Regions from separate parts of the Methylobacterium sp. 37f genome, predicted to be linked through region 1. Evidence: predicted binding sites of a transcription regulator. Region 1 holds the regulator's gene; the other holds the start of a gene.

What was found. The regulator HrcA, encoded in region 1, represses chaperone genes, less so after heat shock. The targets are predictions, from matches to a motif close to GTTAGCACTCNCNNNNNGNGAGTGCTAAC.
Region 2: groES (co-chaperone GroES) is a predicted target of HrcA. The motif match lies at 1,390-1,418, and genes of this name have one in related genera.

What each region holds. Positions count from the first base shown of each region.
Region 1 is NZ_JAGHKN010000001.1:118,894-122,306, reverse strand. Features, by position in the region: gene J7U37_RS00575 (MFS family transporter) at 1-115, opposite strand, end outside; gene J7U37_RS00570 (DUF1236 domain-containing protein) at 411-1,289, shown strand; gene hrcA (heat-inducible transcriptional repressor HrcA) at 1,348-2,403, opposite strand; gene J7U37_RS00560 (hypothetical protein) at 2,839-3,147, shown strand; gene rph (ribonuclease PH) at 3,334-3,413, shown strand, end outside.
Region 2 is NZ_JAGHKN010000033.1:11,324-14,736, reverse strand. Features, by position in the region: gene groL (chaperonin GroEL) at 1-936, opposite strand, end outside; gene groES (co-chaperone GroES) at 1,034-1,321, opposite strand; gene J7U37_RS18950 (magnesium transporter CorA family protein) at 1,535-2,539, shown strand; gene J7U37_RS18945 (lipopolysaccharide biosynthesis protein) at 2,632-3,413, shown strand, end outside.

The DNA.
Region 1 (3,413 bases):
AATCGAACCACTCGACGAGGTTGCCCGACGAGGAGGCGACGATCGCCTTGATTCTGCGGCGGCTATCCGCCGCTTCGTCCGCCCTGTGCGTGAGTGTCCCCGGCCCACCTGTCATCCGTCTCGTCCCTGTGCTCTCGGCGTCGCCGGTCAGCGGCGTCTTTGGCGCGGACGTTACTCTGTGAGGCTGGTTTCACAAGCCCGCTCAGCGGGTTGGCGTACACCGACAAGATCAACGGTAAACTTGGCTGTGGAAGACCGATCGCTAAGCTTACGCAGCTCGTACAAAATGCCCGCGCGGCAAACGTCGTAAGATCAGATCAAGAAAAGGCGGAACGGTCTTTCGTAGAACTTCGTTGCGGAGGGCGACGGCACGGGACGGTGCTTCCCACAACGAGACTGGAAACGACCCCATGAGCAAGCTCTTCCGGAGCACGGTAGCGGCAACGGCCCTTCTTCTCGGCGCAACGACGGCGTTCGCGCAGGCCGGCCCGGGTGGTGGCGCGGGCGGTAGTGCCGCCGGCGGTGCAGGTGGTGGCGCCGGCATGGGCGCGGGTGGTGGCGCCGGAGGCGCGGGCATGGGAGCCGGCGGCGCGGGCGGCGGCGGGATGCGCGGCGGGGCTGGTGGCGCTGAAACCGGGGCTGGCACCGGATCGCGCGGCGAGGCCGGTGGAGCCGGGGCGCGCGGGGCCGAGGGCGGTGCGGGTCCGCGCGGCGGCGAGCGCCCGGGACAGGCAACCGGCGAACGGGGCGGCCGCGAGACGGGTGGCGCTGCAACGCGGGACGGCACCGCCGAACGTGACGGCCGGGCAGACCGGGACGTGAAGGGTGATCGCGATGGCCGGGCGGATCGTGACGGCAAGGCGGAGCGTGACGGCCGGGCGGATCGTGACGGCAAGGCGGAGCGTGATGGCCGGGCCAACCGCGATGGAAAAGCCGATCGTGATGGCCGGGCCGACCGGGACGACCGTGGCGGACGGGACGGTCGGACGGATCGCGACGACAGGGGTGATCGGGGAGCGGTGCGCGGAGCCTATGGCCGTCTCGCGGCCCCGCAGCGCACGGAGTTCCGTCAGAGCGTGATCCGCCGTGGAGTTCCGCGTCTGGCCGCCGGCGTGTTCGCTCTCAGCGTCGGCACGGCCATCGCCCGCAGCTACACCCTCTACGACCTACCGCCGGACATCGTCCGGATCGCGCCCGAATACGAGGATTACCGCTACGTGCTGGTCGGCGACGACATCGTCATCGTCGATCCCGACACCTACGAGATCGTCGACGTGATCCGCGGCTGATTGTCGGTCGCACGCAATGCGGAGGCGGAGCTTCGCCTCCGCCTCTCACGGGTATCGCTCAGCGCTTGCGATCCAGCAGCCCGGAGACCACCCGGGCGGTGTAATCGACCATCGGCACGATGCGGGCGTAGTTCAGCCGCGTCGGACCGATGACCCCGACGACGCCGACGATCTTCTGCGAGCCGTCGCGGAACGGCGCCGCGATCATCGACGATCCGGACAGGGAGAACAGCTTGTTCTCCGAGCCGATGAAGATGCGCACGCCCTCGCCGCCCTCGGCGCGCGACAGCAATTCGATCACATCCTTCTGGGTCTCGAGGTCGTCGAAAAGCAGACGGATACGCTCGAGATCCTCTGCGGCGCGCAGGTCGTCGAGGAGGTTCGACTGTCCGCGCACGATCAGCTGGCGGGCATCCGAAGGGCCGACGCTGACGGCGAGACCGGCATCGACCAGCCGCTCGGTGATGGCGTCGAGTTCGCGCTTCATCACCTGGCGGCCGGATTCGATCTCGGCCCGCAGCGACCCGAGCGTCCGTCCCTGCAGGCGGGCGTTCAGGTAATTCGAGGCCTCCTGCAGGGCGCTGGCGGGCAGGCCGGGCGGCAGGTCGAGCAGGCGGTTCTCCACCGAGCCGTCGTCGGAGACCAGGACCACGAGAGCGCGGGTCGGGTCGAGACGCACGAACTCGATGTGCTTCAGATGCACGTTGGTCTTGGTGGTCAGCACCACTCCGGCCCCGCGGGAGACGCCGGAGAGCAGCATCGAGGCTTCGGCCAGCGCCGAATCGAAGGTGTGGCCGGACGCGGCCGCGCGCATCTGGGTCTCGATCCGCTCCTGTTCCTCGCGCCCGACATCGCCGACCTCCAGCATGGCGTCGACGAAGAAGCGCAGGCCCTGCTCGGTCGGCAGCCGCCCGGCCGAAGCGTGGGGCGCGAAGATCAGGCCGGAATGCTCGAGATCCGCCATGACGTTGCGGATCGAGGCGGGCGAGAGGGACATCGGCAGGATGCGCGCGAGGTTGCGCGAGCCGACGGGTTCACCGGTGGTGAGATAACTTTCGACGATCTGACGGAAGATCTCGCGCGAGCGCTCGTTCAGCGCGCTGAGAACCTGCATCTGCTGCACGGTCGAAAAGGGGCGGGCGGGCTCGGTCACGATCCATTCCTGAGACGGGGAGTGTGACGTCCTCCACGGGTTAATACAATCCACCGCGCCGTCGCCAGGGCGGCCTCGGGCCGGAAAGGCGGCGCCGCGCCTTCACGAACGCGCGGCGCTGACAACGCACCGCTTCCAAACGCACCGCGGCACCGAAACGATACGCCCGGCCTTTCCCACGCCGTTTGCCTCATGAGAAGCAAGACCGCGCCGCTGCCCAAAGAAACAGCTTGGCCATTTGCGACGATCCGGCCGGGTCGTGCGTTGCCGTATCCCGCGATTTGCCGGGCCTATCGTTCTCCGGCTCGCTCGCCCATCGCGATCTGCATGGGTGCGTCGTCGGTGAACACCCGCCGGCGAATCGCTCAAGCCGAAGCCACCAGGAGGCAGAGACCCATGAGACACTCAGCTCGATCCGGCCTGATCAAGTCGTTCGCCATCGTTCTCGCGATGGTCGGCGCCATGCTGTTCGGCGCACCCCAGGGTGCCCAGGCCGCCCCCGCCATGGTGTCCACCGAAGTCGCCGCTCCGGCCGTCGGCCTCACCCAGGTGCAGTATGGCGGCCATTGGCGTCATCATCGCCGCGGCTTCCGGCACCACCACCATCGCGGCCGCCACTTCGGCCATCACCATCGCCGCCATTTCGGCCATCATTACGGTCACCGCCGCGGCCATCACTTCGGTCACCACCGCTACCGCTACTGAGCGCATTCGTGCCACGGGTCGCCCTTTGGGGTGGCCCTCTTCGGCCATGGGCCGCCCTTCGGGGCGGCCCTCTTCGTATAGGCCATCCCCCGTCCGCCGGCAGGCCTCGCGTAACAGCCTCGCTTGCAGGCCCGGACCCGGACCCGTAAAGCCCGCTCCCAACCCTGATTCTGGAAGGAGAGCGGCATGCGCCCCTCGAAGCGCGCGACCGACGAACTGCGCACCGTGACCCTGGAGCGTGCCGTCTCCCGCCATGCCGAGGGCTC
Region 2 (3,413 bases), on a different contig from region 1:
GACGTTCTCGAGCTTGATGCCGAGGTCCTCGGCGATCATCTGACCCTGGGTCAGGATCGCGATGTCCTCGAGCATGGCCTTGCGGCGATCGCCGAAGCCGGGAGCCTTGACGGCCGCGACCTTAAGGCCACCGCGCAGCTTGTTCACGACGAGCGTGGCGAGCGCCTCACCCTCGATGTCCTCGGCGATGATGACGAGCGGCTTGCCGGTCTGCACCACGGCCTCGAGAACCGGCAGCATCGCCTGGAGCGACGAGAGCTTCTTCTCGTGGATGAGGATGTAGGGGTCCTCGAGCTCGGCGACCATCTTCTCCGCATTCGTGATGAAGTACGGGGAAAGGTAACCGCGATCGAACTGCATGCCCTCAACGACGTCGAGCTCGGTCTCGGCGGTCTTGGCTTCCTCGACGGTGATGACACCCTCGTTGCCGACCTTCTGCATGGCGTGGGCGATCATCTCGCCGATTTCCTTGTCGCCATTGGCCGAGATGGTGCCGACCTGGGCGACTTCCTCGGACGAGGCGACCTTCTTGGCGCGGCTCGTGATGTCCTTCACGGCAGCGGTGGTGGCGAGGTCGATGCCGCGCTTCAGGTCCATCGGGTTCATGCCGGCGGCGACGTACTTGGCGCCTTCGCGGACGATGGCCTGGGCCAGGACGGTGGCGGTGGTAGTGCCGTCGCCAGCGATGTCGTTGGTCTTCGAGGCCACTTCGCGCACCATCTGGGCGCCCATGTTCTCGAACTTGTCGGAGAGCTCGATCTCCTTGGCGACGGTGACGCCGTCCTTGGTGATGCGCGGAGCGCCGAAGGACTTCTCGATGACGACGTTGCGGCCCTTGGGACCGAGCGTCACCTTGACGGCGTCAGCGAGGATGTCGACGCCGCGGAGCATCTTCTCGCGGGCATCGGAGCCGAAACGGACTTCTTTTGCTGCCATGTTCAAATCCTTAAGTTGTTGAGAGCCCTGAGGCGCTCGAAACGAGAGCGCGCTCGAAGGACTCAGCTAGGATCGAGGGAAGAAGGCGGGCCGCGCTTTAGGCGACGACGCCCATGATGTCGGATTCCTTCATGATCAGGAGGTCCTGACCATCGATCTTGACTTCGGTGCCGGACCACTTGCCGAACAGGACGCGGTCGCCGGCCTTGACGTCGAGCGCGTTGATGCGGCCCGCCTCGTCGCGGGCGCCGGGGCCGACGGCGACGATCTCGCCCTCTTGCGGCTTCTCCTTGGCGGTATCGGGGATGATGATGCCCCCCTTGGTCTTCTCTTCGCCTTCGATGCGGCGGACGACGACACGGTCGTGCAGCGGACGGAACTTCATGAGCTGCCCTCTTGCTTCAAATTCGTGGACGGCGTTGATGCGGCGCGGCAGCGCGCTCAACCCAGGCCGTTAGCACTCTCTCTAGGTGAGTGCTAACGATGGCGCCGAGTTAGGCGCGTGGCTCCGTCGAGTCAAGACTGTCGCAGGGTCCGACGACGTTCCGACGACAGGATCCTTCCTTCATTTCACACCCCGACGGAAAGTCCTTCGCGGATGATCGAGCTTCATGGACCGCAGGGTGCGGTCGAGCCTGCGGCGCCAGATAGCGCCTATCCCTCCCATGCCGTCTGGATCGACCTCAAGGATCCGAGCAGTGCCGAGGCAGAGCGGGTCCAACTTGCCACCGGCATCAGCGTACCGTCGCGCAAAGCGCTGAGCGAGGTCGAGAATTCGAGCCGTCTGCGCCGGATGAAGAGCGGTTTCACGCTCTCCACGCCGATGATCACCTTCGACAAACTGGATTCTCAGCTCAAACCCCTCGGCTTCGTCCTGACGAAGGATCGCCTGCTCACCGTCCGCTTCCACGATCTGCGGGCCTTCGCGGAGGTCAAGAGGCGGATCGATGCCGGAGACGGACCGGGCACCACCAGCACGGAGATCTTCCTTCTGCTGGTGGAGGAACTGGTCGACAGTCTCGCAGACGCCCTCGAGGACATGGGCGCGGACCTCGACGCCCTCTCGACGCGGATCTTCGATTTCGATGTCCGCAGCAGCGCCGCCACCGGGGACATCAGGGTCCCGCACCAGAACCCCCGCCGGCGCGACCTGGCCCTTCGCCGTATCCTGCGCGGCATCGGTCGACGCGGAAAGGCGCTCGGGAAGATCCGCTCCAGTCTCCTCGGACTGGAGCGGATCGTGCCGTTCGTCGCAAACGAATGCGAGCATATCCTCGGGGAGGAGCAGGTGCCGAGATTCGAGGCGATGCGCCGGGACATCGCCTCCCTCGACGAGTTCGAAATTCGCCTGTCGGAGAACGTGCAGTTCCTCCTCGACGCCACGCTGGGCCTCATCAGCATCGAGCAGAACAACACCTTCCGGGTTCTCACCGTGGCTTCCGTGGTGGGTATCCCGCCGACGCTGATCGCCTCGATGTACGGCATGAACTTCAAGCACATGCCGGAACTCGACTGGCTCTACGGCTATCCTTACGGCCTGACCCTGATCGCGCTCAGCGCCATCATTCCGGTCGTTTTCTTTCGGATTCGGGGCTGGATCTGAGGGCGTGACGAATTGTTCGGTCGCGCGTGCGAAACCAACCCGGTTGCATCGCTGCCCGTCCAAGCAGCCTTCGAGGATGAAGTGTCCGCGCCATGGCCGTGATCGCTGCCTTCGTCCTCAATGCAGGTCTGAACTTCGTCCTCGGGCTCCTGATCGCCAAGCTGCTCGGGCCCGCCGATTTCGGCCTGTTCGCTTTGGCGACCGCCGGTGCGATCGTCGCAAACACCATCCTGTTCGAATGGCTTCGCCTGTCGGCGACGCGCTTCTATTCCGTTCGGGTGCGCGTCGATGAGCCTTGGATCCGCCACGGGCTCGACCATGCCTACGCGTTTCTGGCGCTGGCCCTGTTCGCTGCGGCTTTGCTCTGTGCCGTGTTCGGCGTCTCGCTTCAGCCGGGTGCGGACAGCCATTTCGCGATCACGGCCGGTGCTGCGGTGGCCGCGCTGGGCATCGGGGTTTTCGACTATCATGCCGCGCTCGTCCGCGCGCGCTTTGACGGTGCGCTCTACTTCAACCTCGTCGCGGTCAAGAATGCCCTCGCCTTCGTTCTGATGGCGGGGGCCGCCTGGTACTTTCCGCAACCGGTCTGGGTTCTGGTGGCGGCCGGTATCAGCCAGGCCGTTGCTGTCCTGCTTCTCTACGGTCCGATGCGCGACCCGGTCGTGCCGCGCCTGCAGGCCCGCGTCCGGGAGACTTGGCGGCTCTTCGTCGCCTATGGTCTGCCGCTGATTGCCGCGAATGCGATCTATCAGCTCCTTCCATTTCTCAATCGGGGTAGCATCGCGGCCCATGCGGGTCTTGCCGAAGCCGGCTACTTTGCATTGGCTGCCGATGTCACCACCCGGAGTATCGGTACCCTCGGCACTGCCCTCGA